One region of the Pseudomonas sp. SDO5271_S396 genome, then DNA from elsewhere that is predicted to be linked to it. Evidence: predicted binding sites of a transcription regulator. Region 1 holds the regulator's gene; the other holds the start of a gene.
The links. The regulator sigma-54, encoded in region 1, starts transcription at its own class of promoters, with help from an activator protein. The targets are predictions, from matches to a motif close to ANTGGCATNNANNTTGCTNT.

Region 1 (16,136 bases):
AAGGACGCTGACGTTCAGGCGTACTTGAGTTTGCCGCAAAGCGACTGGGCCAAGTGGATTCCCGTCAAGCTGACCCAGCAATGGAAGCTTACCCAGCTCAAGGCCGGCGGTGAATTCTGGCTGACCTGGGCCAAGGGCGCCGTACAGAGCGCGGTGGTGCGCCTCAACTCGCCCCAGATGAAGGGCAGCTACGCCGACCGCAAGCCTGTGCATATCGAAAATCTGGCGCTCACCGCCTATCTCCAGCGCAGCGATACGGGGCTTGATGTGCTGTTCGACTCGCTGGCGATGAACCTGGGGGAGACGCGCTGGGAGTCGCGCCTGCACGTGCGGCAGACCCTGGCCACCGACAAGGACCTGGAGGTCTGGAAGCTTCAGGCCGACCGCCTGGATTTGACGCCGATCACGCCGCTGCTCAATGCCCTGGCGCCGCTGCCGGAAGGCTTTGCCAAGACGATCCAGCATCTCAAGGCCACCGGCCTGCTGCGTAACGTGCTGGTGGAGCTGCGCCCTCAAGACACGACCGATCAAAAAGTCAGCTTTGCCGCCAATCTCGAGCGTATCGGGTTTGATGCCTACTTTGGCGCGCCGGCCGCACGCAATGTGTCAGGCAGCATCAGCGGTGACTTGGGCCATGGCGAGTTGCGCATGGACAGCAAGGACTTTTCCCTGCACCTGGACCCGATCTTCGCCAAACCCTGGCAGTACATCCAGGCCAATGCGCGCCTGACATGGACGCTGGACAAGCAAGGCTTCACTCTGATCGCCCCTTACATCAAGGTGTTGGGGGAGGAGGGCAAGATCGCAGCGGACTTCCTGATACGCCTGCATTTCGATCAGCACCAGGAAGACTATATGGACTTGCGGGTCGGCATGGTCGACGGCGATGGTCGTTTTACCCCCAAGTACCTGCCGGCGGTGTTGAGCCCGGCTTTGGATGAATGGCTGCGCACGGCGATCCTCAAGGGGGCGGTCGACCAGGGGTTCTTCCAGTATCAGGGCTCGTTGAACCATGATGCGCTGCCCGCCGCCCGCAATATCAGCCTGTTCTTCAAGGTGCATGATGCCGAGCTGGCGTTCCAGCCGGGCTGGCCCCATGTGGGAAAGGTCAATGGCGAGGTGTTTGTCGAGGAGACAGGCGTGCGCATCCTGGCCAGCAAAGGCCAGTTGCTCGACACCAAGGTCAAGGATGTCTACGTCAATATTCCCCACGCGCCCACCGGCAAGGACAGCCATTTGCTGATTACCGGCGGGTTCGCCGGTGGTTTGGGCGATGGCTTGAAGATCCTTCAGGAGGCGCCGATCGGCACCGTCTCCACTTTCGCCGGCTGGAAAGGCGAGGGTGATCTGCAAGGCACGCTGGATCTGGATGTGTCGTTGGTCAAGGGCACCGAGCCGAAGATCGTGGTGGATTTCCAGACCGACAAGGCGCACCTGCAATTGGCGGAACCCACTCTGGACCTGACCCAGCTCAAGGGTGGCTTTCGCTTCGACAGCGCCAAGGGCTTGAGCGGGCAGAATATTACGGCCCAGGCGTTTGATCGGCCAATCACCGCGCAGATCTTCGCTGACGGCAAGCCGGGAAACATCAGTACCCGTGTCACTGCCAGGGGGCAGGTGACGGTCAAGCGGCTGACGGACTGGTTGAAAATCAGTCAAGCGTTGCCGGTGTCCGGCGATATCCCGTACCAGTTGCAGCTCAACCTCGACGGCGCCGACAGCCAATTGATGGTCAGTTCCAACCTCAAGGGTGTTGCGGTGGATCTACCGGCACCATTCGGCATGCCAGCCAGCCAGGGCCGTGACAGCGTGTTCCGCATGACCTTGCAGGGGGCGGAGCGCCGGTACTGGTTCGATTACGGCGAGTTGGCGAATTTCACCTTTGCGGCACCGCCAGACAAATTCAGTGAGGGCCGGGGCGAGCTGTTTCTCGGTGATGGCGATGCACTGTTGCCGGGCGCCAAGGGCTTGCGCGTACGCGGTGTGCTGTCGGAGCTGGACATCGATCCGTGGAAGAAACTGGTGGCCCGCTATGCCGGGAATGACCCGGGCGGTAGCGCCAAACAGTTGTTGAGCAGTGCCGACTTCAAGGTAAACAAGCTCACGGGGCTGGGCACGCGGTTCGATCAGGTCAACCTGCAACTGGACCGCAAGCCCGGGGCCTGGGGTTTGCAGCTCGACAGCCAGCAGGCCAAGGGCACCGTGAACCTGCCGGACGCCAAGGGCGCGCCGATTGCAATCAACCTGCAATACGTGAAGTTGCCGGCGGTGGACCCGACGGTCCAGGCCGACGAAAACGCGCCGGACCCCTTGGCCGATATCGACCCCAAGGACATTCCGGCCATGGATATCGCCATCGATCAGCTATTCCAGGGGCCAGATCTGGTGGGCGCCTGGTCGCTGAAGATCCGTCCGACGGCCAGAGGCCTGGCCCTCAACAACCTGGACCTGGGACTCAAGGGCATGCAGCTCAAGGGGAGCGGTGGTTGGGAAGGTGCGCCGGGGGACAGTAGCAGTTGGTACAAGGGCCGTCTGGATGGCAAGAACATCGGTGATGTACTCAAGGGCTGGGGCTATGCGCCGACGGTTACCAGTGAGGATTTCCACCTTGATGTGGATGGCCGCTGGCCTGGTTCTCCGGCCTATGTCGGGCCCAAACGCTTTTCCGGCAGCCTGGACGCGGCGTTCCGTAACGGTCAGTTCGTTGAGGTGGAGGGCGGCGCCCAGGCGTTGAGGGTATTTGGTCTGCTGAACTTCAACTCGATCGGGCGTCGTTTGCGCCTGGACTTTTCGGACTTGCTCGGTAAGGGCTTGAGTTATGACCGGGTCAAAGGGTTGCTGGCCGCCAGCAATGGCGTGTTCGTGACGCGTGAGCCGATTACCCTGACGGGGCCTTCGAGTAACCTGGAGTTGAACGGTACTCTGGACCTGGTCGCTGACCGCGTCGATGCCAAGTTGCTGGTGACGTTGCCGGTGACCAATAACCTGCCGATCGCGGCCTTGATCGTGGGGGCGCCGGCGATCGGTGGCGCATTGTTTCTGATCGACAAGCTGATCGGTGATCGCGTTTCGCGCTTCGCCAGTGTGCAATACAAGGTGCAAGGGCCGTGGAAGGATCCGAAAATCACCTTCGACAAGCCTTTCGAAAAGCCCAACTGAGCGTTTCTGGAGTAGCCTGAGGCTATTCATCCTGTGCACGGAGTGTCGGCCCATGTCGTTTGCGGTAATTCAAATGGTCAGCCAGAGCGATGTGCTGGCCAACCTGGTCCAGGCTCGCCGGCTGCTGGAACAAGCGGCGGCGGGCGGGGCGAAGCTGGCGGTGTTGCCGGAAAACTTCGCGGCCATGGGGCGACGCGATGTGGCCGAAATCGGGCGCGCCGAAGCGCAGGGTGAGGGCCCGATCCTGCCATGGTTGAAACAGACCGCTCGCGACCTCAGCTTGTGGATAGTGGCCGGCACCTTGCCGTTGCCGCCGCAGGGTCAGCCGAACGCCAAGTCCAATGCGTGCTCGCTGTTGATCGATGCGCAGGGCGAAATCGTCGCGCGCTACGACAAGCTTCACCTGTTTGATGTGGACGTGGCCGATGCCCGGGGGCGTTATCGCGAGTCCGATGACTATGCTTTCGGAAGCCATGTGGTGGTGGCGGATACGCCGGTGGGTCGCCTTGGCCTTACGGTGTGCTATGACCTGCGCTTTCCCGAACTGTACAGCGAGTTGCGCGCGGCGGGGGCTGAGCTGATCACCGCGCCCTCGGCCTTTACGGCGGTGACCGGGGCTGCGCACTGGGACGTGCTGATTCGCGCGCGGGCCATCGAGACTCAGTGCTATGTGCTGGCAGCCGCTCAGGGCGGCGTGCATCCGGGGCCACGGGAAACCTTTGGCCATGCGGCGATTGTCGACCCGTGGGGGCGCGTGCTGACGCAACAGGATCAGGGTGAAGCGGTGTTGCTGGCCGAACGCGATAGCAGTGAACAGGCGTCGATACGGGCGCGCATGCCGGTGGCCAACCATCGGCGCTTTTTCTCGCAGGGCGCACAGCGACCTGCTTCGGAACGATGAATTTAAGGCCAAACCTATGAGCGAGTTGTTGTCCTCAGTCAGTGAACACCTCCTGGCGCCCGGTGGCGTGACCATCGAAAGTTTGCAAACCGTGCTGGGCGATCTGGCCGGGCCGGGTATCGACGCGGCCGACCTGTATTTCCAGGGGCAGATCTCCGAGTCCTGGGCCCTGGAAGACGGCATCGTCAAGGAAGGTAGTTTCAACCTCGACCAGGGCGTTGGCGTGCGTGCGCAATCCGGTGAAAAAACCGGCTTTGCCTACAGCAACGCGATCACCCTTGAAGCCCTGGGCGCCGCGGCTCGCGCTGCACGCTCGATTTCGCGTGCTGGCCAGCATGGCACGGTACAGGCGTTCAGTTCCCAGGACGTCGCTCAGTTGTACGCGCCGGATAATCCGCTGGAAGTGATCAGTCGTGCCGAGAAGGTCGAGCTGCTCAAGCGTGTCGATGCGGCCACTCGTGCGCTGGACCCGCGTATCCAGCAGGTCAGCGTGAGTATGGCTGGGGTGTGGGAGCGCATTCTCGTGGCGTCTACCGATGGCGGCCTGGCGGCGGATGTGCGGCCATTGGTGCGTTTCAATGTCAGCGTGATCGTCGAGCAGAACGGTCGCCGCGAGCGTGGCGGCCATGGCGGTGGCGGGCGCACGGATTACCGTTATTTCCTCAGCGAAGACCGCGCCATGGGTTATGCCCGCGAAGCGCTGCGCCAGGCGTTGGTGAACCTGGAAGCCATCCCGGCGCCGGCGGGTACCTTGCCGGTGGTGCTGGGTTCGGGTTGGTCCGGGGTGCTGCTGCATGAGGCCGTCGGCCATGGCCTGGAAGGTGATTTCAACCGTAAGGGCTGCTCGGCCTATAGCGGGCGTATGGGCGAAATGGTTGCGTCCAAGCTGTGCACCATCGTGGATGATGGCACCTTGGCTGGTCGCCGTGGCTCGTTGAGCGTCGATGACGAAGGCACGCCGACCGAGTGCACCACCCTGATCGAAAACGGTGTGCTCAAAGGCTATATGCAAGACAAGCTTAACGCCCGCCTGATGGGCGTGGCACGGACCGGTAACGGTCGTCGTGAGTCCTACGCGCACCTGCCGATGCCGCGCATGACCAACACTTACATGCTGGGCGGCGAAAGCGACCCGGCGGAAATCATCGCCTCGGTGAAGCGCGGCATCTACTGTGCCAACCTCGGTGGCGGTCAGGTGGATATCACCAGTGGCAAGTTCGTGTTCTCCACCAGCGAAGCGTATCTGATCGAAGACGGCAAGATCACTGCGCCGGTCAAGGGTGCGACGCTGATCGGCAACGGTCCGGAGGCCATGAGCAAGGTGTCGATGGTGGGTAATGACCTGTCGCTGGACAGTGGTGTGGGCACTTGCGGGAAGGATGGGCAGTCGGTGCCGGTGGGCGTCGGTCAGCCAACCTTGAAGATTGATGCGATCACCGTGGGTGGCACGGGCGCGTAAGGCGGGGAGTGCCGGGTGGCGAGGATCGCCACCCGGGGAAGAGGATCAACGCAGGCCGCGTTGAGTCTCGTCCAGCTCACGGATGTACTTGAAGATTTTACGGCTGGTGGCTGGCGCCTTGTTATGCGCCAGTTCGTGCTGGGCCTGACGGATCAGGGAGCGCAGTTGCTGGCGATCTGCGTCCGGGTAGTCCAGTACGAATTTCTCCAGCACGGCGTCATCGCCCGAGATCAGGCGGTCGCGCCAGCGTTCCAGATTGTGGAAGCGCTCGTTGTACTGGCGAGTGGAAGCATCGAGTTGATCGAGCAGGGTCAGGATGGCGTCAGTGTCCTGGTTGCGCATCAGCTTGCCGATGAACGAGATGTGCCGTTTGCGCGCGATATTCGCGGTGTGCTTGGGCGCATCCGCCAGGGCCCGGCGCATTTCGTCGGTCAGTGGCAGTTTTGCAATCAAGTCAGGCTTGAGCGTCGTGAGGCGCTCGCCGAGGTCAACCAGAGCATGCAGCTCACGTTTGACCTGGGATTTGCTTTTCTCCCCATCGAGGGAGTCGTCGTAAGAATCAACCATGGTGGCAGTCCGCAAAGAAACGCCGCCATGATAACCAGTCGGGGGCCGCTTGTCCGGCCCGGTCGCTCGATGGCCTTAACCGAAAGCAGAATTTGAGTGGAGAAAACCATGAGTGCAGCCCAAAGCGTCGGTCCGCAAGCGTTACCGGCCTTGCAGGAACAAGTCGAGCAGATCCTTGCCGAGGCCAAGCGCCAGGGGGCCAGTGCCTGTGAGGTGGCGGTATCGCTGGAGCAGGGGCTGTCGACGTCGGTGCGTCAGCGCGAGGTGGAAACCGTCGAGTTCAACCGTGATCAGGGGTTTGGCATCACCTTGTACGCGGGGCAGCGCAAGGGTTCGGCCAGCACTTCGGCCAGCGGGCCGGAAGCCATTCGCGAGACTGTGGCTGCCGCGTTGGCCATCGCCAAGCACACCTCCGAGGATGAAAGCTCGGGGCTGGCCGACAAAGCGCTGATGGCCAGGGATGTGAAGGATTTCGATCTGTTCCACGCCTGGGACATCACGCCAGAGCAGGCCATCGAGCGCGCGTTGATCTGCGAAGCGGCGGCGTTCGATGCGGATGCCCGCATCAAGAATGCCGATGGCACCACGTTGAGCACACATCAAGGCTGTCGTGTTTACGGCAACAGCCATGGGTTTATTGGCGGGTATGCGTCCACCCGTCACAGTTTGAGCTGCGTGATGATCGCCGAAGCGGATGGCCAGATGCAGCGCGACTATTGGTACGACGTGAACCGCCAGGGCGAATTGCTGGCCGACCCGGTGAGCATTGGCCAACGTGCCGCACAACGTGCCGCCAGCCGGCTGGGCGCGCGCCCGGTACCGACTTGCGAGGTGCCGGTGCTGTTTTCGGCGGAGTTGGCGGGTGGTTTGTTCGGCAGTTTCCTGGGCGCGATTTCCGGCGGCAACCTGTACCGCAAGTCTTCGTTCCTGGAGGGCGCAATCGGGCAGAAGCTGTTTCCCGAATGGCTGACCATCGATGAGCGTCCGCACCTGATGCGCGCAATGGGCAGCGCAGCGTTCGACGGCGATGGGCTGGCGACCTATGCCAAGCCGTTTGTCGAGAAGGGCGAGTTGGTCTCTTATGTGCTTGGCACGTATGCCGGTCGCAAACTCGGCCTGCCGAGCACTGCCAACTCGGGTGGCGTGCACAACTTGTTCGTCACCCATGGCGACGAAGATCAGGCTGCGTTGTTGCGTCGAATGGGGCGTGGTCTGTTGGTGACTGAATTGATGGGGCATGGCCTGAATATGGTGACCGGTGATTACTCACGGGGCGCGGCCGGTTTCTGGGTAGAAAACGGCGAGATTCAATTTGCCGTCCAGGAAGTGACCATTGCCGGCAATATGCGCGACATGTTCAAGCAGATCGTTGCCGTGGGCAATGATCTGGAACTGCGCAGCAATATTCGCACGGGCTCTGTGCTGATCGAGCGGATGACCGTCGCGGGCAGCTAACGCTTTCAGGTCTATCTAAAAAAGGCGCGCCATCTTGTGGATGGCGCGCCTTTTTTTGTGCTCGCGCAACAGAGCGATCAGTCTGGCACCCTTGTTTTGATTCTTAATATCATTTAATAATGAATATCATTACTGGTGAGAGTGGGTCATGAGTTCTGTTCTGCATGAAGATCCTTATCTGGAAAGCTGGCGCTGGATGAGTCGTCAGATTCGCTGCGGGCTCGATCCCAACGAACCTCGCCTGATCGAACACTACCTCAATGAAGGTCGCTACCTGGCGTGCTGCACGGCCACTCATCCGTGGACCATCGCTGAGACCTCATTTCGCCTGTTGCTCGATACCGCCAGCGACATCGCCCTGCCTTGGCATTGGCGCTCCCTGTGCCTGGATCAGGCCTGGCGCCCCCTGCGTGACCTGGAAAAACTCTCCCACTGCGCTTGCCGCCTCAAGCGCTGGCAGTCCTTTGCGTGGCAATTGGCGACCTGCGAATTGTTGCCTTCCCTTTCTGTGTCTGACCTTGTGCAAGGATCCTCCGATGAGTAACACCCGTATCGAACGCGACAGCATGGGCGAACTGCAAGTGCCGGCCGAGGCCTTGTACGGTGCGCAAACCCAGCGCGCGGTGAACAATTTCCCGATCAGTCATCAACGCATGCCGGCGCAGTTCATTCGTGCGCTGATCCTGGCCAAGGCCGCCGCCGCCAAGGTCAACGTCGATCTCAAACAGATCAGCGAAGGGCAGGGCAAGGCCATTGTGGATGCCGCCCAAGGCCTGCTGGAAGGCGATTTCATGCAGCACTTCCCGGTGGATATCTTCCAGACCGGCTCCGGCACCAGTTCCAACATGAACGCTAACGAGGTGATCGCCACTCTGGCCAGCCGTTTGCTCGGTGAGGCGGTGAACCCCAATGATCACGTGAACTGTGGCCAAAGCAGCAACGACATCATTCCCACCACCATCCACGTCAGTGCTGCACTGGTATTGCATGAGCAAACCCTGCCGGCTCTGTTGCACCTGGTACAGGTCATCGAGCGCAAAGCCGAAGAGGTTCACTCGTTCGTCAAGACCGGCCGGACCCACCTGATGGACGCTATGCCCGTACGTATGAGCCAGGTGCTCAACGGCTGGGCACAGCAGCTCAAGGCCAATATCGGTCACCTGCAGGATTTGTTGCCGAGCTTGCAGGCGCTGGCGCAAGGCGGCACGGCGGTCGGCACCGGGATCAATGCGCACCCCGAATTCGCCGCACGCTTCAGCCAGCAGTTGAGCAGCTTGACCGGCGTGCAGTTCATGCCCGGCAAAAATCTTTTCGCACTGATCGGATCTCAGGACACCGCGGTTGCCGTCTCCGGTCAGCTCAAGGCGGTTGCCGTGTCGCTGATGAAAATCGCCAACGATTTGCGCTGGATGAATTCCGGCCCCTTGGCCGGCCTGGGAGAAATCGAGCTGGAAGGTTTGCAGCCTGGTTCTTCGATCATGCCGGGCAAGGTCAACCCGGTGATCCCGGAAGCGACGGCCATGGTTGCGGCTCAAGTCATAGGCAATGACACGGTGATCACCGTCGCCGGTCAATCGGGCAACTTCGAGTTGAACGTGATGTTGCCGATCATTGCCCAGAACCTGCTTGGCAGCCTCGAATTGCTGGCCAACTCCAGTCGCCTGCTGGCCGACAAGGCGATCAGCAGCTTCAAGGTCAACGAAGCCAAGCTCAAGGAAGCGCTGTCGCGCAACCCGATCCTGGTAACCGCACTCAACCCGATCATTGGTTATCAGAAGGCTGCCGAAATTGCCAAGAAGGCCTATCAGCAAGGCCGCCCGGTGATCGATGTCGCCCTCGAACACACCGACTTGCCGCGCAGCCAACTGGAAGTCCTGCTGGATCCGGAAAAGCTCACGGCCGGCGGCGTGTAATCACCGACTCTGCTTTGGAGGCTCACCATGGAGCACTGGAAACGTACGATCGAACGGGCCAATCGCTGCTTCATGGCGGGCGAGTTGGTCGACGCCCGCGAGGCCTATCTGCAAGCCTTGGCCCTGGCCCAAGTGTTGTTCGAACGCTGGGCGGATGCCGACGAGGCCGTGGCGGCTTGCGTGATTTCCCATCACAACCTGGCGGACCTGCACCTGCGCCTGAACCAGCCTGAAGAAAGCGCGGAATACCTCTGTGCCATTCATCAACGCTTGTTGCAGGCCATGCAGGACCCGCGCCTGACCCCGCAATTGCGAGAGGCTGCCCTACGCCAGAGCAGCAAGACCTACGTCGAACTGTTGAATTTCATCAGCGATCACGGCGAATACCCCCGTACCCATCGCTTGCTGGGCGGTACTGCGGCGCCATCGCCGGCGTCGACTCGCAACAGCCCTTACTACGGAGCACATTGATATGACTTATACCTTGCCTGCCTTGCCTTACGCCTACGATGCCCTGGAACCGCATATCGATGCGCAGACCATGGAAATCCACTACACCAAACACCATCAGACCTACATCAACAACCTCAATGCCGCCGTCGAGGGCACTGAGTTCGCGGGCTGGCCAGTGGAGAAGCTGGTATCCAGCGTGCAGCAATTGCCGGAAAAACTGCGTGCCGCGGTGATCAATCAGGGCGGTGGCCACGCCAACCATTCGTTGTTCTGGGCGGTAATGTCACCCAAGGGCGGCGGAAAACCCGAGGGACCGCTGGGCAAGGCTATCGATGAACAGCTGGGTGGTTTCGACAGTTTCAAAGAGGCCTTCACCAAGGCCGCACTGACCCGTTTCGGCAGTGGCTGGGCCTGGCTCAGCGTCACACCGCAAAAGACCCTGGTAGTGGAGAGCAGCGGGAACCAGGACAGCCCGCTGATGAACGGCAACACGCCGATCCTCGGTCTGGACGTGTGGGAGCATGCCTACTACCTGCTGTATCAGAACCGCCGTCCGGAATACATCAATGCCTTTTACAGCGTCATCAACTGGCCGGAAGTCTCGGCACGTTATCAGGCTGCCGTGGCCTGACATTCACCTTCTATAACAAGATCTAAGGCCAATTATGGGCACTGAAACACTGGCGATCAGCAGCGGACGAAGGTTTCGTTACGCGTTTGGCTCGCTGCTGCTATTGGCAGGGACTGCATTGCTGGTGGCCCAAGGGCTGGCGTGGCTGAATCTGGAACCGCGCATCCTGCGCGCCTTGCAAGGCGGAGCGATCTGCGCGCTGGGTACGGCGCTGGGCGCGGTGCCTGTGTTGGTAATCCGCCGCATGCCGGTTGCCTTGAGCGATACCTTGCTTGGGTTCGGTGCTGGAGTGATGCTGGCGGCAACCGCATTTTCGCTGATTGTTCCCGGTATTGCTGCGGCAGAAAGGCTGGGGCTTTCGCCTTGGGGGGCCAGCGGTTTGATCAGCTTCGGTATTCTGCTGGGGGCGTTCGGGTTGTACCTGGTCGACCGCAAAGTGTCCGGTGCGAGCCCGGAAATGCTGGTGGGCACCCCGGAAAAACCGGTAATCCCTCCGCGCATCTGGCTGTTCGTGTTTGCCATCGTTGCTCATAACATCCCGGAAGGCATGGCGGTTGGCGTTTCGGCGGGGGGCGGCATGCCCGATGCGGACAGCCTGGCCATGGGGATTGCCTTGCAGGATGTGCCCGAGGGGCTGGTGATTGCTCTAGTGTTGGCAGGAGCGGGAATGTCACGCTTCAAGGCTTTTGTGATTGGCGCGGCATCAGGTCTGGTGGAGCCCCTGTTTGCAGTACTTTGCGCCTGGCTGGTGAGTTTGGCTGAGGTGCTGTTACCACTAGGCCTGGCGCTGGCGGCAGGGGCAATGCTGTTGGTGGTGACTCACGAGGTGATTCCCGAATCCCGGCGCAATGGCCACGAGAAGCTCGCCAGTCTTGGCTTGTGCGTCGGGTTTTGTTTGATGATGGTGATGGATACAGCGTTGAGCTGAAGCCCGCTCCCATGTAGGAGCTGGCTTGCCGGTGATCGATTGTGAGCCCATGTCTGGCTTGAGGGGGCCATGGCCGGCAAGCCGGACGCCTTTATTCGCCTTCGTCGAAGCGGTTATTGATCAGTTCCACCAGCGCGTCCATCGCCTCCTGCTCTTGCTCGCCCTCTGTTTTCAGGTGAATTTTGGTGCCCTTGCCGGCGGCCAGCATCATCATCGCCATGATGCTTTTTCCATCAACCATGGACTCGGGTGTACGTCCAGCGCGGACCTGGCAGGGAAACCGCCCCGCAACACCGACGAACTTCGCCGAGGCGCGGGCGTGCAAACCCAATTTGTTGATGATTTCAATTTCCAGAGCGGGCATCGCGGGGGTGTTCCTTTCAGCTAAGGTCGCGGTGGCGAACCTGGACGTTCTTGAGGGTTTGTTGCAGCACCTGACCAAGACGTTCGGTCAGATAGACGGAGCGATGGTGGCCGCCGGTACAGCCAATGGCAATGGTGACATAGGCGCGGTTGCTCGCGGCAAAACGCGGCAGCCATTTGAGCAGGTAGCTGGAGATATCCTGGAACATCTCCTCGACATCCGGTTGTGCGGCCAAATACTCGGCCACGGGCTGGTCCAACCCCGACTGATCACGCAATTCCGGCTTCCAGTAGGGGTTTGGCAGGCAGCGCACATCGAATACCAGGTCGGCATCCACCGGCATACCACGCTTGAAGCCAAACGACTCGACGAGAAACGCCGTACCCGGCTCTGGCTGGTTCAACAGGCGCAGCTTGATGGCGTCGCGTAGCTGATACAGGTTGAGATCGGTGGTGTTTATCTTGAGGTCGGCGAGATCGATGATCGGGCCGAGCAGCTTGCTCTCGTCCTCGATGGCTTCGGCCAGAGAGCGGTGCGGGCTGCTGAGGGGATGGCGCCGCCGGGTTTCGGAAAAACGCTTCAGGAGCGTTTCTTCGTCGGCGTCCAGATAGAGCACGTCACACTGAATGTGCTTGGCACGTACTTCTTCGAGTAATTGCGGGAATCGATCCAAATGGCTGGGCAGGTTGCGCGCATCAATCGAGACGGCCACCAGGGGCTGCGACAATTCGGTGTGAATCAATGCACGCTCTGCCAACTCCGGCAGCAGGCCGGCCGGCAAATTGTCGATGCAATAGAAACCGTTGTCCTCAAGAACGTTGAGGGCGGTACTTTTACCCGAGCCGGAGCGGCCGCTGACGATGATCAAACGCATGATTACTGCCCGTTTTGTTCATCCAGAACAACCTGATAAAGCGCTTCATTGCTGCTGGCGCTGCGCAGTTTGTCGCGTACTTCCTTGCGGTCGAGCATGCTGGCGATCTGCCGAAGCAGTTCAAGGTGCGCATCGGTGGCGGCTTGCGGGACCAGCAGAACGAACAGCAGGTCGACCGGGGCGCCGTCGATGGCGTCGAAATCGATAGGGGCTTCCAGGTGCAGCAGGGCGCTGACCGGGGTCTCACAGCCTTTGAGGCGGCAGTGAGGAATGGCGATGCCGTTACCAAAACCCGTGGAACCGAGTTTTTCACGGGCAATCAGCGCGTCGAACACGTCCTGCATCTCCAGATCCGGCACTTCGCGCGCGATCAGGTTGGCAATTTGTTCGAGGGCTTTCTTTTTACTGCCGCCCGGCACGTTCACGAGGGAACGGCCGGGGGTCAGGATGGTTTCAAGTCGAATCATGGGTGGGGAGTGTTAGCGGCCAGTGCCCTGAAGAAGGCTCTGCTGCTTTTCCTTATGCTTTTTGAGTTGGCGATCGAGCTTATCAGTCAACGCATCGATCGATGCATACATGTCTTCATGCTCGGCGTTGGCGACGACCTCGCCACCAGGAATCTGTAGAGTCGCTTCGATTTTCTGCTGAAGCTTGTCGACCTTCATGATCACCTGCACATTGGTGATCTTGTCAAAATGACCCTCAAGCCGTTTCAGCTTCTGCTCGACATAGTCGCGCAGTGGAGGGGTGACTTCTACATGGTGTCCACTGATGTTGACTTGCATACAGCTTCTCCTTCGTTGCCAGTGCATAACGCAGCAGGCCGGGGTGCCTGCCACTGGGCTGTATCCTGAAACCGCCTGAGCGACTTTAGAACACACCCCGAACGCTGTGGCCCGCCCGTCACATCAAACGCTTACGCTCGCTGGAAGGCGCGATCCCAAGGGATTCGCGGTACTTGGCGACGGTTCGACGGGCGACCTGAATGCCTTGTGCCTCCAGTAAACCAGCGATCTTACTGTCACTCAATGGCTTTTTCTGATTTTCCGCCGCAACCAGTTTTTTGATGATTGCGCGAATCGCCGTGGACGAGCATTCGCCGCCTTCGGAGGTGCTGACGTGGCTGGAGAAAAAGTATTTCAGTTCATAAATACCCCGCGGGGTATGCATGAATTTTTGTGTGGTTACCCGGGAAATCGTCGACTCGTGCATGCCTACCGCTTCGGCGATGTCATGCAGAACCAGAGGTTTCATGGCTTCGTCGCCGTATTCCAGGAAACCACGCTGGTGCTCGACGATCTGGGTAGCCACCTTCATCAGGGTTTCGTTGCGACTCTGCAGGCTCTTGATGAACCAGCGGGCCTCCTGCAACTGGTTACGCATGAAGGTGTTGTCGGCGCTGGTGTCAGCCCTGCGCACGAAGCCGGCGTATTGCGGGTTGACCCGCAGGCGAGGTACCGACTCCTGGTTCAGCTCCACCAGCCAGCGTTCATTGTCCTTGCGCACGATCACGTCGGGGACGACGTACTCGGCTTCGCTTGACTCGATTTGTGAGCCCGGGCGCGGGTTGAGGCTCTGCACCAGCTCGATGACCTGGCGCAGGTCGTCTTCCTTGAGCTTCATGCGGCGCATCAGTTGGCTGTAATCGCGGCTGCCGAGCAAATCGATGTAGTCGGTGACCAGGCGCTGGGCTTCGGCAAGCCAGGGGGTCTTGGCAGGCAATTGGCGCAGTTGCAGCAGCAGGCATTCACTCAGGGTGCGAGCGCCAATGCCGGCAGGTTCGAATTGCTGGATTCGGTGCAGAACCGCTTCGATTTCGTCCAGCTCGATGTCCAGCTCCGGGTCGAACGCCTCGAGGATCTCCTCTAGGGTCTCGTCCAGGTAGCCCTGGTTGTTGATGCAATCGATGAGTGTCACGGCGATCAGGCGATCGGTGTCCGACATCGGGGCCAGGTTGAGTTGCCACAGAAGGTGGCTTTGCAGGCTCTCGCCGGCGGACGTGCGGGTGGTGAAGTCCCACTCGTCATCGTCATTGCTCGGCAAGCTGCTGGCGCTGGTCTGGTAAACGTCTTCCCAGGCGGTGTCCACGGGAAGTTCGTTGGGGATGCGTTCGTTCCATTCGCCGTCCTCCAGGTTGTCTACCGTCGGGGCGGTTTCCTGATAGGAGGGTTCCTGAACGTCGGAATTGGGTTTTTGCTCGATGTTGTCGGCCAGCGGATCTGCATTGTCGAAGTCGTCGCCTTCTTCCTGGCGCTCGAGCATCGGATTGGACTCCAGGGCTTCCTGGATTTCCTGTTGCAGGTCCAGTGTCGACAATTGGAGCAGGCGGATGGCCTGTTGCAGCTGCGGTGTCATCGTCAGCTGCTGGCCCATTCTCAGGACTAGCGATGGTTTCATGGCAGGGGCTTAACACCTTATTCGCCGGCGCAACGCGCCATCCACGACAGGGCGCGTGAGCGCCAAACATAAGCAAATTATATGCCTGATATCGGGGGATTTGCCTAGAGCGCGGTAACAATAAAAATCCGAAGCTTCTTATTGATTTCCGCGCAGGATGACAAATGGCCTGACACCATGTGTGTTTACAGGCGGAACTCGTGACCCAGGTACACTTCCTTGACCAGTTCGTTGGCCAGAATGGTGTCGGAGTCACCTTCGGCGATCAGTTGCCCATCATTGACGATATAGGCGGTTTCGCAGATGTCGAGTGTTTCACGGACGTTGTGGTCGGTGATCAATACACCGATACCCTTGGCCTTGAGGTGATGGATGATCTGTTTGATATCGCCGACCGAGATCGGGTCGACGCCGGCAAACGGTTCGTCCAGCAGGATAAACTTCGGCGCCGTGGCCAGGGCGCGGGCGATTTCCACGCGACGGCGCTCGCCACCGGACAGGCTCATGCCGAGGTTGTCGCGGATGTGGTTGATGTGGAATTCCTGCAAGAGGTTTTCCAGCTCCTTGCGACGGCCGTCCCGGTCCAGTTCCTTGCGGGTTTCAAGGATGGCCATGATGTTGTCGGAAACCGACAGCTTGCGGAAGATCGACGCTTCTTGCGGAAGATAGCCAATGCCGGCTCGGGCGCGACCGTGCATGGGCTGGTGGCTGACGTCCAGGTCGTCGATCAGTACACGGCCCTGATCGGCCTGGACCAGGCCCACGATCATGTAGAAGCAGGTGGTCTTGCCGGCACCGTTGGGGCCGAGCAAGCCGACGATCTGGCCGCTGTCGATGGACAGGCTGACGTCGCGAACGACCTGACGGCTTTTATAGGCCTTGGCCAGATGCTGGGCTTTCAGGGTTGCCATTACTCGGCCTTCTTCTTCGGCTGGATAACCATATCGATACGTGGACGTGGCGCGGTGACCTTGTTGCCATTGGCGCGACCGGCATTGGCGACCTGTTTCACGGTGTCATAAGTGATCTTTTCGC
Region 2 (16,136 bases), on a different contig from region 1:
CCGATCCCGAGTGTGACCTCAACTACGTGCCTAACGAGCACTTGCATGGGCAAGACCTGAACAATGTGCTGAACCTGAGCTTCGGCTTCGGTGGTGCCAACGCCGGCATCATGCTGCGCAAGGTGGTCTGATCATGCAGCTGCAATTTGGAGCCGAGCAGATCGAAGCCTGGGCGGACCTCTCGGGTGACCGTAACCCGATTCACTTCGACCGTGAGGCGGCACGCCAAATGGCCGCTGACGATATCGTGGTCCACGGCATGCTCACGATGCTGCCCATCAAGCACCACATGGGGCGGGTCAATCAGGTTCTGCCCGAGGAATGGGTGCAATTCAAGGCGCTGCTCAAGGCGCCGGTGCTGCGTGACAGCCAGGTCGCGTTGTCGACTCGGGAGCGCAGCGACAGCACCGGCTTCAAGTTGCAGCCCAGCGTGGGCGGCGGTGAGCATGTCATTGGACATGTGCGCAACGTCGAGGCGCCGTTGTGGCTGTCCAGTACTCCTGGCTTTTCGCTGGCGCGCGATGAGGTCACGGCCTGGCTCGCAGCGTTTCGTGATGACGTCGGTCGCGGAATGGATGATTGGGTGGCACTCGATGCGCTGATCTTTTCCTATTTCATTCGATACCACCTCGACGTGGTCTTCGAGCGCCTGTCTCCACAGTTTCGCCAGCAAACCCGGCTCGACCGGCTGGAGGACCTGACGAGCCACCTGGTGGTGCAGACCAGCCACCAGATCACCTTTTGTTCGTCGTTGCGTTCGCTTGACGAATTGCCAACCGACATTCGCTGTGAAATCGACAACATCACCCTGATCGAAAGCCCCGGCAAAGCCGTGGGCACGCTCGATCTGGGGGTGCACGTCAATGAGCGCCACGTCATGACCATCACGCTTGGCCTGATGGCAAAAACGATTTAACCCACGAAGGAGCTCTGCAATGACCACTGTATCTGAAGTATTTGCTGTTGTTCGCGATCTGATTCTGGAGCTCAAGGATGTCGACGAAGATGCGGTAACCCTGGATACCAGCATCGAGTCGATGGAGCTCGACAGCCTGGATTTCGTTGAAATGCAGGTCGTGGTGCAGAAGAAGATCGGTTTGGCGCTGGACCCGGATTCGTTCGCCAGTCGCAAGATCGCCACGCTGCGTCAGCTGTGTGAGTTCGTGGTCGAGCTCAAGGCATCGGCGGCCGTCCCTGCCTGATCGGCAGATTCTCAGTTACGCAGAGGAGCAGGGGAATGTCCAAGCAGACACTCACCATTTCAAAGGCAAGGGAGTCCAAGGTCCGCAAGCTGAGTGCCGTTTCGCACCACAGGACCATGGACCACGCAACGGTGCTGCCCTGGGACCAAGAGATTGATCTCAGCCTGTACCCCAAGAACCCCGATCATCTGTGGATCAACGGTACACGGTTTATCGAGGGCTTGAGTGACGCACAGAAGCTGGAACTGGCATGGCTGGAGACGGGGCGTGATATCTCCATGTTCATCTGGCTGGAGCAGACGATTCCGCCGTTGTACATGGGCTATGTCACTCAGTTTCACGAGACTATCTCCGAAGACCTGCAGGAGTATCTGATGGTCTTCTCCAAGGAGGAGATCGTGCACACCCTGACATTCAAACGGTTCATGGCAAAGGCCGGGTTGCAGTTGTGGAAGCCGCCGGTCGGCCTGTTCGAGTTGCTGACGGTGACGTTGCCGAAGATGGAGCCGGCGGTGGGCGTGCTGTTCACGCTGCTGATCGAATGGGTGGCGGAGTTGGGGGCGATGCACACGTCCCAGGGCCCGGGCATCGAGCCGATGACCCGGACCATGTTTCGTGAGCATCACCATGATGAGGCGCGGCACATTGCCTTTGGTCGCTGGATCAGCGAGTCGTTCTTTGAAACGGCGAGTCCTGAAGCCATCGCGCAGGTGCGGGCCATGGCGAGTCGGATCATGCCGGTGCTGATCGACATGTTTACCTACAACCCGGAAATCGCGCTGCACACCTCGTTCACATTTCCGGTCGCCCCGGATGACAAGGCGCAGATCGAGGAAGTCTGGCGCTCCGCAAGCAACGCCAAGCTCAATGACGAGCGGTTTGCCGAGATCTACGCCTGGGTCGACAAGCTGGGGTTGCGCCAATGAGTGACGCCGATTGGGACGCGATCTTTGTCGGTGCGGGGATCACCAGCCTGGCCTGTGCGGCCATGCTGGTGAAGCGTAATCCAGGCATTCGCCTGCTGATGGTGGACAAGCATATCGTCGTCGGCGGCTATGCCTCCACGTTCAGCCGTCCGAAGCAAGAGGCGGTCTTCGACTGCAGCCTGCACAAGCTCAGCGGCATGGACGAGGAGGGCAACCTGATTCGTATCCTGCGCAGTCTCGGGTTGGAAGAAGCGCTGGACCTGGTTTACCCCCAGGACTATTTCTGTGCCTACCAGAACGGGACTGCGTTGGCGCTGGCCAATGACGCGGACGACGTCGAGCGTCAGTTGACCGAGCGCTTCGCTCACCAGGCCGAGGCCATTGCGACCTTTTTCGAGCATGTTCGGACCTATGGTCGCAACGGTTATTACCAGTTCCAGATGATGGACGGCACGTTTGAGCCGGACATGGCTCAACTGCGTTTCGCCCATCGAAACCTGAAGCACAAGACCGTGCGCCAGGCGCTGGCGGAACTGTTCGACGATCCCTATCTGATCGAAATCCTGGCGGCGCCCGGCATCTATGTCGGTGGTTACTCCGAAGACCTGGGTTACTTGTATTACCTGCATGTGGTGTACGCCACGCTCAACCGTGGCAATGCCTATGTCCGCGGTTCTTCACAGCATTTATCCAACTTGTTGGCCCGACAGGTCGAGCAGGCGGGTGGGCAGATCCAGCTCGGTACGCGGGTCGAGGAGGTACTGACCGACGGGCAAGGCAATGCCACCGGTATCCGTACCAACCGTGGCGTATTCCATTCGTCACGGGTGTACATCAATGCCTCCCCGCACTACGCGGTACAGCATTTGTTCGCGGCGGATGTGGAGCTGACGGCTACCCGGGAAAAACTCACTGCGTTGAAGCCGGCACGTTCTACCACCACGGTCTACCTGGTGACCGATGTGCCACCGGCACAACTGGGTTTACATCACAGTGAGTCAATGATGTTCGCCGCTGACCCGGCAGCCGCTGCCGAACTGCGCATAGAGGCCGAGCGCAGCGGTTATGAAGCGTCGCTCAGTGAGCGGGCGTTCTGGGCGATGTCACCGGTCGAGGTCACCAACTACCACGCGCTGGACCCTGCTGCGGGCCAGGTCGTGTGTATCAACGTGCTCGACTCGATCGGCCATTGGCCGCAGCGTCGGACCGAGGACTATCGCGCCAAGAAGAAACGGGCCTGCGACATGCTGGTTGAGCGTCTGTTGGAGCATGTGCCGGGGTTGCGTGGACATATCCTGCATACGGAAGTGGCGACGCCGCACACCTATGTGAAATTCACCAACAACACCGACGGCTCTGGCTACGGCGCGATGGTGGGTACCGATCTCAAGGGGCACGTGTTCCATCATGGCTTTCCGGTGCAGGGCGTGCAGTTTCTCAGCGCCTGGGTGGCTGGTCCCAGCTATGAGGCCGCGTTCGGCTATGCCGAGATGAAAGCTCGGCAGTGGAGGCGTGCATGAGCAGGGGCGCGCCGCCACCGAACGGGTTGGGCAGTGTCCTGTCCAGGCTGTTTATCCGGGTGATGTTTCGCCAGGTGCAGGGCTGGAAACGCGAAGTGCCGGCGCGCGCGACAGGTTTCGTCGAGGTGGCGCGCGACGGCAGCCGGCTCGAAGGGACGACGCAGCGCACCGATGTGATGCAGCCCCGGGGCGTGGTGATTTTGTGTCATCCGTTTCTCAAGTACGGCATGCATTACTTCTTCGAAAACAGGTTCGATCAGGTGATTCTCGAACAGGGGTATCACGTGGTCACGTTCAACTTCAAAGGCTTTGGTGGCAGCACCATCGGCGGGCGAGCGTTTGCCGAGGATGTGTTGGCGATCGCCAGGAAGGTCTCGCGGGACAACCCTGGCTTGCCTATCCATCTGATGGGCTGGTCATTTGGTGGATACCACGTGGCCCATGCTCTGGCACAGGACGCGACGCCCTTCACCTGCGCAGTGCTGGACAGTGTGCCGGTCTCGATGCGCAGTTACTTCACGCGCGGGCCGCTGCGCTGGGTCATGCGCTGGCTCAGTGCCAGTCGCCTGGCGGTACCCACAGGAACCTGTGCCATCGACCACTCGCTGCAAGGTGTACGGCATCTGCCGATCGCCTACCTCTATGGCCGCAACGACCGCTTTATTGACGAAGCCGGCGTAACGCAATTGCGTCGATGTTGCGAGGCGTTGCATGTGGTGGGTTTTGACGGCTGCAACCATCTGGAAAACCACAAGAAGCATCGAGACCGTTACTTCGAGGAGATCTTTGAGTTCTTCAGTCGTGCGGAAACTCGGAAAACCGTTTTGCCGGTGGTGTAACGGCAAAGTGCTTAACAGGCTGAAGGATCTATGTCATGGGTGTTCAACAGGCTTCAAACGGCAAATGGATAATGGTCACGGGCGGCAGTCGCGGCATTGGGCGTGCGCTGGTGTTAGCCCTGGCGCGGGAAGGCTACCAAGTGGCATTCACCTATCAGTCGTCAGCGACCGCCGCGCGTGAGCTTGAGCAGGAAGTCGAGGCCGAGGGTGGCTGGGCGCGTGGGTATGCCTGTGACGGGCGGGATCACGGCTCGGTCGAGGCCGTGTGTACAGAGTTGGTGCAGACCCTCGGCGAGCCCTATGGGCTGATCAACAATATGGGCATCACCGGCGACCAATTGCTGTTCAAGTTCGATATTGAGCGTTACCGCGATGTCGTCTCGACCAACCTGGATTCCGCCGTGTATTTCAGCAAATGCCTGGCACCGGCAATGGCTTCCGAACGCCGCGGCAAGATCTTGCACATGTCGTCGGTCAGTGGGCTGAAAGGCAACAAGGGGCAACTGGGCTATTCGGTGACCAAGGCGGCGATGATCGGGATCACCAAGACCATGGCCTTGGAGCTCGCACGCTTCAAGATCACGGTCAACGCGATTGCGCCTGGCTTCATTGCAACGGAAATGGTCGAGCAGATTGCCGACCCGGTGCGCAAATCGATCACTGACACCATTCCGCTCAAGCGTTTTGGCGAGGTCCGTGAAGTGGCAGCCCTGGCCAGCTTTTTGTTGTCAGGCCAGGCCGACTACATCACCGGGCAGACGTTCGTGATCGATGGCGGCCTTACGGCCTGAACCCACCAGACATATACGAGGCACGCTATGACCTACGTAGTGACTGACAACTGCATTCAATGCCGTCATACCAACTGTGTCGACATCTGCCCGGCAGACGCTTTCCACTTGGGGCCGAATTTCATGGTCATCAACCCAGAGGAGTGTGTTGACTGTGGTTTATGTGTGCCGGAGTGTCCCGAGGAAGCCATTGCCGCTGAAAACCGGCTGGATGACAGTAATCGGCATTTTCTTGCGCTCAATGCCGAGTTGGTTAACCACTGGCCGGTGATCCTGCAGCGTATTCCTCCCCTGGCGGATCACGCGCAATGGAGTCAAAAGCCCAATAAACTGCCCTACCTGGTGCGAGAGGCCGAGGCGATGAACTTGGCTGAAGGCGCTCTCTGATCCTCACAGGTGTGCAGCAAGGAGTGACCGCATGGCAAATGGATACAACGTGGCACTGTTGATAGGAGGAGGGCTCAGCCTGGTGGCGGCCTTGGCGCACATTGGCGTGATTCTGGTGGGCCCCTCCTGGTATCGCTTGTTTGGTGCGGGCGAGCGCATGGCCGTTGCGGCGCAGGAGGGGCGCTGGTTTCCCGCCGTCATCACGCTCGCGATTGCCTTGGTGCTTGCCAGCTGGGGCGCTTACGCCTTGTCCGGCGCCGGGGTTATAGGGCCGCTCCCCTTGTTGCGCCCTGCGTTGTGCGTGATCACGCTGATCTATCTTGTGCGCGCACTGCTTGGGCCATTCGCCCTGATCGGCACCGGGCGCAGCACTCGCTTCATCATTGTCAGTTCCGTGATCTGCCTGTTGTACGGGGTCGTGCATCTGCTCGGTCTGGTACGCGGGTGGGATGCGCTGGCGTAAACCGAGGCACAAAAAAACTCCCAGCGGCTTGCGCCGACTGGGAGTTTTTTTTACGCCGCGTCAAGCAGCGCTACCGGATCAGCAGCTGTAGTACAGCTCGTATTCCAGTGGGTGTACGAAGGTGCGGACCTTGATTTCTTCTTCGCTTTTCAGGGCGATGTAGGCATCGATGAAGTCGTCGCTGAACACGCCGCCTTTGGTCAGGAACGCACGGCCCTTGTCCAGCTCTTCCAGGGCTTCTTTCAGGCTGCCGCACACTTGTGGGATCTCTTTGGCCTCTTCAGGCGGCAGGTCGTACAAGTTCTTGTCGGCGGCGTCGCCAGGGTGGATCTTGTTCTGGATACCGTCCAGGCCGGCCATCAGCAGTGCTGCGAAAGCCAGGTACGGGTTGGCAGCCGGGTCCGGGAAGCGTGCTTCGATACGACGGCCACGTGGGCTGTTGACGTAAGGGATACGGATCGAGGCGGAACGGTTGCGAGCCGAGTAGGCCAGCATCACCGGGGCTTCGAAGCCAGGTACCAGACGCTTGTAGGAGTTGGTCGCCGGGTTGGTGAAGCCGTTCAGGGCCTTACCGTGCTTGATGATACCGCCGATGAAGTACAGGGCGGTTTCCGACAGGCCGGCATAGCCTTCGCCGGCGAAGGTGTTCTTGCCGTCTTTGGCGATGGACATGTGAACGTGCATGCCCGAACCGTTGTCGCCGTACAGAGGCTTCGGCATGAAGGTCGCGGTGCGGCCGTAGGCGTCAGCAACGTTGTGTACAACGTACTTCAGGGTTTGAACTTCGTCAGCTTTCTTCACCAGAGTGTTGAACTTGACGCCGATTTCGTTCTGGCCGGCAGTTGCCACTTCGTGGTGGTGAACTTCGACGGTCTGACCCATTTCTTCCAGTGCGTTGCACATGGCAGTACGGATTTCGTGGTCGTGGTCAAACGGCGGAACCGGGAAGTAGCCGCCTTTGATGCCTGGACGGTGGCCTTTGTTGCCGCCTTCCACGTCCTGGTCGGACATCCACGAACCTTGCTCGGAGTAGATCTTGAACATGGAGCCGGAGATGTCGGATTTGAACTTCACTTCGTCGAAGATGAAGAACTCTGGCTCCGGACCTGCGAAGACGGTGTCACCGATACCGGTGGTCTTCAGGTATTCCTCGGCGCGGTGAGCGATGGCGCGTGGGTCGCGGTCGTAACCTTGCATGGTCGAAGGTTCGATGATGTCGCACACCAGGATCAGGGTCGGTTCTTCGGTGAACGGGTCCAGAACGGCGGTTTCGTCGTCCGGCAGCAGGATCATGTCGGAGGCTTCGATGCCTTTCCAGCCAGCGATGGAGGAACCGTCGAACATCTTGCCGACTTCGAAGAAGTCGTCTTCCAGCGCGTCGCGAGCCGGCATGGTCACGTGGTGCTGAGTGCCTTTGGTGTCCGTGAAGCGCAGATCAATCCATTTAACGTCATGATCTTTGATGAGTTGAACCGACTTCGACATAGTGTCCTCCGGGTGGCTTCGGGCTGGGGTAGTGGAGTTAGCCCTAGAATATGGGTGATGCCGGCGCGGATACTCCGCCATGGCAACCTGCCTCACAAGAGAGCAAATTGCATGCCAGTGCCCCGACATGGGTTTTTTGCCTCAAAATAGCCCCTATAAAGGTGCATTGCGCTCGAATGGAAAAAATATCGCACTGTAATGTGGCATTTTTTCTCATCTGCGCACCTTTATGGTGCCTTGAGGCACCTGTACATATTAACTGGTTAAACCTTGAGCGATTTCCGCTATAATCCGCGCCCCCCTTTTTCAGCAGGCCTGGCGCGCGCTGTTTCCATGAAATTAATCGTTAAAGTCTTCCCCGAGATCACCATCAAGAGCCGACCGGTACGGACGCGTTTCATCCGTCAGTTGGCCAAGAACATCCGTGCCGTGCTCCGCGATCTGGACCCGGCTGTGGTGGTGAACGGCGTGTGGGACAACCTCGAGCTGGAAACCCGCGTCACCGACGCCAAAGCCTTGAAAGAAATGACCGAACGCCTGAGCTGCATGCCGGGCATCGCGCATTTTCTGCAAGTGGACGAGTACCCGCTGGGCGACTTCGATGACATCACCGAGAAGTGCAGGCAGCACTTCGGCCAGGCCATCGAGGGCAAGATTTTTTCGGTGCGCTGCAAGCGCGGCGGCAAGCACCCGTTCAGCTCCATGGACGTGGAGAAATACGTCGGCAGCAAGCTGCGTCGCGAGTGCGGTGCAGCCGGAATTTCGCTGAAATCGCCTGAAATCGAAGTGCGCATCGAAATTCGCGACCAACGGTTGTTCGTGATCCACAGCCAGCACAACAGCATCGGCGGTTACCCGCTGGGTGCGCTGGAACAGACGCTGGTATTGATGTCCGGCGGTTTCGATTCGACAGTCGCGGCCTATCAGATCATGCGCCGTGGCCTGATGAGCCACTTCTGCTTCTTTAACCTGGGCGGGCGTGCACACGAATTGGGCGTGATGGAAGTTGCGCACTATATCTGGAAGAAATACGGCAGCTCCCAGCGTGTGCTGTTCGTGAGCGTGCCGTTCGAGGAAGTGCTCGGCGAAATTCTCGGCAAAGTCGACGACAGTCATATGGGTGTCGTATTGAAGCGTATGATGTTGCGCGCGGCGTCGAAAATCGCTGATCGCCTGCACATCGACGCACTGGTGACCGGCGAAGCGCTGTCCCAGGTGTCGAGCCAGACGCTGCCGAACCTGTCGATCATCGATTGCGTCACCGAAAAACTGGTGTTGCGCCCGCTGATCGCCAGCCACAAGCAGGACATCATCGACCAGGCGGACCTGATCGGTACCGGCAACTTTGCCCGCCATATGCCGGAATACTGCGGGGTCATCTCGGTGAACCCCAAGACCCACGCCAAGCGTCACCGCGTGGAGCATGAAGAGAAAGAATTCGACATGGCGGTTCTGGAGCGTGCGCTTGAGAACGCCAGGCTGGTCCCGATCGATCGCGTGATCGACGAACTGGGCCAGGATGTGCAGATCGAAGAAGTCAGCGAAGCCCTGGCTGGCCAGATCGTCATCGACATCCGTCACCCGGATGCCGCTGAAGACGAGCCGCTGGAAGTCGCCGGCATCGACGTACAAACGCTGCCGTTCTATGCATTGAACGCGCGTTTCAAGGAACTGGATAACAGCCGTCAGTACCTGCTGTATTGCGACAAAGGCGTGATGAGTCGCCTGCATGCCCACCATCTGCTCAGTGAGGGGCATGCCAATGTGCGCGTTTATCGACCGAGCTAAGAGCCCGGGGCTGTTTGCCTGTGGCCTGCGTCATCGGCCCCCCGACTCTGCCGTCAAGCTGTAACGGCAAGGCCTGACTCTATTGTTAATCGCTGCCACGACCTGTCAGCACACCGAATCCTCTGATCGAGATACACAAGTGATCGAAAATCTACGCAACATCGCCATCATCGCCCACGTTGACCATGGTAAAACCACCCTGGTAGACAAACTCCTGCGTCAATCCGGCACCCTGGAGCGCAACGAGCTCAACGACGAGCGCGTGATGGACTCCAACGACCAGGAAAAAGAGCGCGGCATTACCATTCTGGCCAAAAACACCGCCATCAACTGGAACGGCTACCACATCAACATCGTGGACACCCCGGGCCACGCCGACTTCGGCGGCGAAGTAGAGCGCGTAATGTCCATGGTTGACTCCGTGCTGCTGCTGGTCGATGCCCAGGACGGCCCTATGCCGCAAACCCGTTTCGTGACCAAGAAGGCGTTCGAAGCCGGCCTGCGTCCGATCGTGTGCATCAACAAGGTTGACCGTCCAGGCGCGCGTCCGGACTGGGTTCTGGACCAGATCTTCGACCTGTTCGACAACCTGGGTGCCACCGAAGAACAGCTGGACTTCAAAGTCGTCTACGCCTCGGCCCTGAACGGCATTGCCGGTCTGGACCACACCGACATGGCCGAAGACATGACCCCGCTGTACCAGTCGATCGTCGACAACGTACCGGCGCCGGCGGTTGACCGTGACGGTCCGTTCCAGATGCAAATCTCTGCACTGGACTACAACAGCTTCCTGGGTGTTATCGGTGTTGGCCGTATCGCCCGTGGTCGCGTCAAGCCGAACACCCCGGTTGTCGCCATCGGCGCCGACGGCAAGAAACGCAACGGCCGCATCCTGAAGCTGATGGGTCACCACGGTCTGCACCGCATCGACGTTGAAGAAGCGGCAGCGGGCGACATCGTGTGCATCAGCGGTATGGAGTCGCTGTTCATCTCCGACACCCTGTGCAACCCGGACAACGTCGAGGCGATGAAGCCGCTGACCGTTGACGAGCCAACCGTTTCCATGACTTTCCAGGTGAACGACTCGCCGTTCTGCGGTAAAGAAGGCAAGTTCGTGACCTCCCGTAACATCAAGGAGCGTCTGGACAAAGAGCTGCTGTACAACGTTGCACTGCGCGTTGAAGAAGGCGACTCGGCTGACAAGTTCAAGGTTTCCGGCCGTGGTGAGCTGCACCTCTCGGTACTGATCGAAACCATGCGTCGCGAAGGCTTCGAGATGGCTGTAGGCCGTCCGGAAGTGATCATCCGTCAGGTTGAAGGCGTGAAGCAGGAACCGTTCGAAAACGTCACCATCGACACCCCGGAAGAATCCCAGGGCAAGGTGATGGAAGAGATGGGCCTGCGTAAGGGCGACCTGACCAACATGGTGCCGGATGGCAAGGGCCGTGTACGTCTGGAATACAACATCCCTGCGCGTGGTCTGATCGGTTTCCGTAACCAGTTCCTGACCCTGACCAACGGTGCTGGCATCCTGACCTCGATCTTCGATCGCTACGACACCATGAAGTCCGGCGACATGTCCGGCCGTCAGAACGGTGTTCTGGTCTCGGTAGAAACCGGCAAGGCGCTGACCTACTCCCTGGAAACCCTTCAGGCGCGTGGCAAGCTGTTCGTTGAACACGGCCAAGAGATCTACAACGGTCAGATCATCGGTCTGAACAGCCGTGACAACGACATGGGCGTCAACCCAACCAAAGGCAAGAAGCTCGACAACATGCGTGCTTCGGGTAAAGACGAAACCATCGCCCTGGTTCCACCTGTTCGCTTCACCCTGGAACAGGCCCTGGAATTCATCCAGGACGACGAGCTGTGCGAAGTGACGCCGAAGTCGATCCGTCTGCGCAAAAAGATCCTGGACGAAGGCGAGCGTACCCGCGCTGCCAAGAAAGCCAAGAACTGAGTTAACTCAGGCTGAATGAAAAACGCCCCCGGTCGAAAGGCCGGGGGCGTTTTTTTATGCCTGCGGTTTGTGTGTTTTTCTCTGCTGGCCCCATCGCAGGCAAGCCAGCTCCCACACTTGAATGTGTTCACAAATCAAAATGTGGGAGCTGGCTTGCCTGCGATGAGGCCCTTGAAGCCACTACAAGATTTGGATCAGAACTTATCGAGAGTCTTGAACCGGGTCTCGCGCACCACTTCCTTCGGCTTGTACGCGCAATACCCCGGGCGCGGCCCGATTTTCGGGTGATTGCGGCAGGTATCCGGGCGCTTGTCATAAATAGTGCAGAAGCGGCTCTTACGATCCAGGTACAGGCAGTCGTTGTTGCTCATGCGCTGCAGGGTAAAAATCTCGGACTTGGAATTGAAGCGCTCGACAATGCCTTCCTTCTGCAAGCGTTTGGCGATGTTCTTCGGCGGGTCGCCGCGCTCGAACTCGTCGACGATGCCGATGCGGATCAGGTCTTTGATCTTTACTTCGACCGGCAGCGTGCAGCAGCTGGACACGCAGCCGCCGCACATATGGGCGGAGTATTTCTGCCACGTTTCAAGACGGTCGAGTTCCGCGGCGGCGATCAGTTGAGGCTTCATCGGGGTTCCAAAAGGTGTGGCGTTATCCGGGCGCGCGATCATACCGGGATTGGTGATTTTTTGAACAATATTTTGTGGGTTTCGGCCAAAAGGCGCGCTGGCGTCAAAGCAGGCACGGCCAATGCATCAAAACCTTGCCCAGTTAAATGCGTTAAAAAAGTGCCGAACCAGAGCGTCTACCGTCTGTCAGACCGACTAGGCTCTAGCAACTCCTTCAATCTCGCCCGAGGTCGCACCGATGTCTCAGGAACCGCTTGCACGAGAAGCAGAGGTAGCCGCATTTCGCGATGCCGTCTTGACCAAACTCACCTACGCGGTGGGCAAGGACCCGGATCACGCCTTCGACCACGACTGGTTCGAAGCCATTGCCCTGGCGGCCCGCGACCAGATGGTCGATCACTGGATGGACCATACGCGGCGCATTTACCGCAAAGGCCAGAAGCGGGTGTATTACCTGTCCCTCGAATTCCTCATTGGCCGTTTGCTCTACGACAGCCTGAGCAACCTCGGGGTATTGGAGATCGCCCGCGAAGCGCTGGCGGAACTGGGCGTGGACCTTGAGCGCATCCGCCTGCTGGAGCCCGATGCGGCACTCGGCAACGGTGGCCTGGGGCGCCTGGCCGCATGTTTCATGGAGAGCATGTCGACCCTCGGCGTGGCGGGTCATGGCTATGGCATTCGTTACGAGCACGGCCTGTTCCGCCAGGCGATTGTCGACGGCTGGCAGCAGGAGCAGACCGAGCGCTGGCTGGATTTCGGCAACCCATGGGAGTTCGAGCGGGCCGAAGTGATCTACCCGATTGGCTTTGGCGGCAGCGTCGAAACCAAGGCCGATGCCTCGGGCAAGATGATCCAGGTGTGGTGGCCCAACGAGACCGTACGGGCCGTGGCCTACGACACCCCGGTAGTGGGCTGGCGTGGTGCCAGCGTCAACACGCTGCGCTTATGGCGTGCGCGCGCTGTCGAAGATCTGCACCTGGAGCGCTTCAACGCGGGTGATCACCTGGGCGCCGTCGCCGAAGTGGCCCGCGCCGAAAGCATTTCGCGGGTGCTTTACCCGGCCGACAGCACCGAAGCGGGGCAGGAACTGCGCCTGCGTCAGGAATACTTCTTCGTTTCCGCCTCCCTGCAAGATTTGCTGCGCCGGCACAAGAACATGCACGGCTCGGTGCTCAGCCTGGGCGAACACGCCGCCATCCAGCTCAACGACACCCACCCGTCCATCGCCGTGGCCGAGTTGATGCGCCAACTGGTGGACCTGCACGATATTCCGTGGGAAGCGGCGTGGGACGTGACCGTCGAAACCCTGTCCTATACCAACCACACCCTGTTGCCCGAGGCGCTGGAAACCTGGCCGGTGGGGCTGATGGAACGCATGCTGCCCCGGCACATGCAGATCATCTATTTGATCAACGCCCAGCACATCGATTCGTTGCGGGCCAAGGGCATCCATGATTTCGACGTGCTGCGCGCCGTGTCGCTGATCGAAGAGGACAACGGTCGTCGCGTGCGCATGGGCAACCTGGCGTTCCTCGGCTCCCACAGTGTCAACGGCGTTTCCGGTCTGCACACCCAACTGATGCGCAGCACGGTGTTCTCCGAATTGCACAAGCTCTACCCGGAGCGCATCAACAACAAAACCAACGGCATCACCTTTCGCCGCTGGCTGTACCAGGCCAACCCCAAGCTCACCGAGATGCTGGTGGAGGCCCTCGGGCCGGATATTCTCGACAAGCCCGAGCAGCGCCTGGTTGAGCTGGAGCCTTTCGCCGAGAAGCAGACCTTCCGCAAGGCCTTCGCCGAGCAGCGCCTGCACAGCAAGCGCGCACTGGCCGAAATCATCCATGAGCGTCTGGGCGTGTCGGTCAACCCGGCGGCGATGTTCGATGTGCAGGTCAAGCGTATCCACGAGTACAAGCGCCAGTTGTTGAACTTGTTGCACACCGTGGCGCTGTACCAGGCGATTCGTGCCGAGCCGGGCACCGACTGGGTGCCACGGGTGAAGATCTTCTCGGGCAAGGCGGCGGCCAGTTACCACCAGGCCAAACTGATCATCAAGCTGACCAACGACATCGCCCGCACCGTCAACAATGACCCGACCGTGCGCGGCCTGCTCAAGGTGGTGTTCCTGCCCAACTACAACGTGAGTCTGGCGGAGAGCATCATTCCGGCGGCGGATTTGTCGGAGCAGATCTCCACCGCCGGCTTCGAGGCGTCGGGCACCAGCAACATGAAGTTCGGCCTCAATGGCGCACTGACCATCGGCACCATGGACGGCGCCAACGTGGAGATGCACGAACGTGTCGGCGCCGACCACATGTTCATCTTCGGCCTCAGTGCGCAGCAGGTGGAGGCGCGCAAACATGCCGGTGAATTCAACGCCGGGCCGGACATTGCCGCGTCCCATCGTTTGAACGACGTGCTGCAAGCGATCCGGGGCGGGGTGTTCTCGCCGGATGACCCGGGGCGCTATGTGGGGCTGATCGACGGGCTGATCGACTACGACCGTTTCCTGGTGTGTGCCGACTTCGATTCGTACTGGGACGCCCAGGCGCGGGTCGAGGCGCATTGGCATGACTCGAAGGCATGGTGGCGTTCGGCGGTGCTGAATACTTCAAGGATGGGCTGGTTCAGTTCGGACCGGACTATCCGCGAATACGCCACCGAGATCTGGAAAGCCCTCGACTAAACACCACGATACCCCCTGTGGGAGCGGGCTTGCCCGCGATAGCGGACTGTCAGTTTGCAGATATGTCGACTGGTACACCGCAATCGCGGGCAAGCCCGCTCCCACATTAGGTCCGCGTCGATATACTAGGGCTCGATTTGCCTAGGGATATCGACCATGCAATGGATTTTCATGCTGATTGGCCTGGCGCTTGGCTGGACGCTTGACGAGTCGTTCAGCGATGCGGGCATTGGTGCGCTGTTGGGTTTGGGCATTGGCCAGGCCATCCGCCTGGCGCAGCTTGCGAATCGGGCAGACCAACAGGCACGTCAGTTGGAAACCACGCAGAAGGCGCTGATAGCGCTGGGTGATCGCCTGCGGCAACTGGAAGTGCCAGCGCCTGCGAGCAGTGTGATTGTCGAATCCCCCGTTCCCGAGCCCGCACCTGTCGCCAAGGCCGCCGACCTGGTCTGGGAGCTGCCGGCCGACCTGGCGCCGGTTGCCATCACCGCCGAAGCCAGCCAGCCGTTACCGGATGACGCCTGGGCACCGGCACCACCTCCCAAAGAACCCGCTACACCTCGCGGCCCGAACCTGATCGAACGCGCCATCAGCGGTGCGCGCAACTGGCTGTTGGGCGGCAATACCGTACTGCGCGTCGGCGTGGTGCTGCTGTTCCTCGGCCTGGCATTTCTGCTGCGTTACGCCACCGAAGGCATGGTGGTGCCGATCGAGCTGCGTTACGCCGGTGTCGCCGCCGCTGCGCTGGGCCTGCTGGGCCTGGGCTGGTGGCTGCGGCTGCGCAACGGCCAGTACGGGCTGATACTGCAAGGCACCGGCATTGCGGTGTTGTACCTCACGGTATTCGCTGCGATGCGTCTGCACCCGCTGATCGACCCCGGTGCGGCGCTGGGTTTGCTGGTGGCGGTCACCGTGTTTTCGGCGATTCTGGCGATTACCCAGGATGCGCTCGGTCTGGCTTGCGCGGCGGCTCTCGGCGGGTTCGCCGCGCCGATCCTGGCGTCCACCGGCGCTGGTAACCACGTCGCACTGTTCAGTTATTTCGCGTTGCTTAACGCGGGCATCCTCGCGATAGCCTGGTTCAAGGCCTGGCGCTTGCTCAACCTGATCGGGTTTGTCGGCACGTTCGGCATCGGTTTCGCCTGGGGCATGCGCTCCTACACGCCGGAGCTGCTCTGGAGCACCGAGCCGTTTCTGATTCTGTTTTTTCTGATGTACCTGGCCATCGGCCTGCTGTTCGCCCGGCGCAAGTTGTCGGAGAGGGAGGAGGCGCCTGAAGGCCGCGACGCGTTACTGCGCTGGTCGGCGGCCAAGGGCGATTATGTCGACGGCAGCCTGTTGTTCGGTCCGCCGCTGGTGGGCTTCGGCTTGCAGTTCGCGCTGGTGCAACACCTGGAATTTGCTGCCGCATTCAGCGCCTTGGGCCTTGGCATTATCTACCTGGGGCTGGCGCGGCT

Region 2: a site for sigma-54 is predicted at 7,713-7,732, ahead of glnA (glutamate--ammonia ligase). Genes of this name have one in related genera too.

Annotation. Positions count from the first base shown of each region.
Region 1 is NZ_JBSVWB010000007.1:113,093-129,228, forward strand. Features, by position in the region: gene ACW9IN_RS08085 (YhdP family protein) at 1-3,159, shown strand, start outside; gene ACW9IN_RS08090 (carbon-nitrogen hydrolase family protein) at 3,212-4,060, shown strand; gene tldD (metalloprotease TldD) at 4,077-5,519, shown strand; gene yjgA (ribosome biogenesis factor YjgA) at 5,565-6,086, opposite strand; gene pmbA (metalloprotease PmbA) at 6,195-7,541, shown strand; gene ACW9IN_RS08110 (FagA protein) at 7,690-8,085, shown strand; gene ACW9IN_RS08115 (class II fumarate hydratase) at 8,078-9,454, shown strand; gene ACW9IN_RS08120 (hypothetical protein) at 9,482-9,925, shown strand; gene ACW9IN_RS08125 (superoxide dismutase) at 9,927-10,538, shown strand; gene ACW9IN_RS08130 (ZIP family metal transporter) at 10,573-11,466, shown strand; gene ACW9IN_RS08135 (HPr family phosphocarrier protein) at 11,558-11,830, opposite strand; gene rapZ (RNase adapter RapZ) at 11,847-12,704, opposite strand; gene ptsN (PTS IIA-like nitrogen regulatory protein PtsN) at 12,707-13,171, opposite strand; gene hpf (ribosome hibernation-promoting factor, HPF/YfiA family) at 13,184-13,489, opposite strand; gene ACW9IN_RS08155 (RNA polymerase factor sigma-54) at 13,608-15,101, opposite strand; gene lptB (LPS export ABC transporter ATP-binding protein) at 15,287-16,012, opposite strand; gene lptA (lipopolysaccharide transport periplasmic protein LptA) at 16,012-16,136, opposite strand, start outside.
Region 2 is NZ_JBSVWB010000045.1:4,775-20,910, reverse strand. Features, by position in the region: gene ACW9IN_RS24065 (beta-ketoacyl-[acyl-carrier-protein] synthase family protein) at 1-131, shown strand, start outside; gene ACW9IN_RS24060 (MaoC family dehydratase) at 134-916, shown strand; gene ACW9IN_RS24055 (acyl carrier protein) at 936-1,202, shown strand; gene ACW9IN_RS24050 (diiron oxygenase) at 1,238-2,128, shown strand; gene ACW9IN_RS24045 (phytoene desaturase family protein) at 2,125-3,648, shown strand; gene ACW9IN_RS24040 (alpha/beta hydrolase) at 3,645-4,487, shown strand; gene ACW9IN_RS24035 (SDR family NAD(P)-dependent oxidoreductase) at 4,523-5,278, shown strand; gene fdxA (ferredoxin FdxA) at 5,306-5,665, shown strand; gene ACW9IN_RS24025 (hypothetical protein) at 5,697-6,128, shown strand; gene glnA (glutamate--ammonia ligase) at 6,207-7,613, opposite strand; gene thiI (tRNA uracil 4-sulfurtransferase ThiI) at 7,947-9,401, shown strand; gene typA (translational GTPase TypA) at 9,541-11,361, shown strand; gene ACW9IN_RS24005 (YkgJ family cysteine cluster protein) at 11,556-11,990, opposite strand; gene ACW9IN_RS24000 (glycogen/starch/alpha-glucan phosphorylase) at 12,229-14,679, shown strand; gene ACW9IN_RS23995 (DUF2339 domain-containing protein) at 14,836-16,136, shown strand, end outside.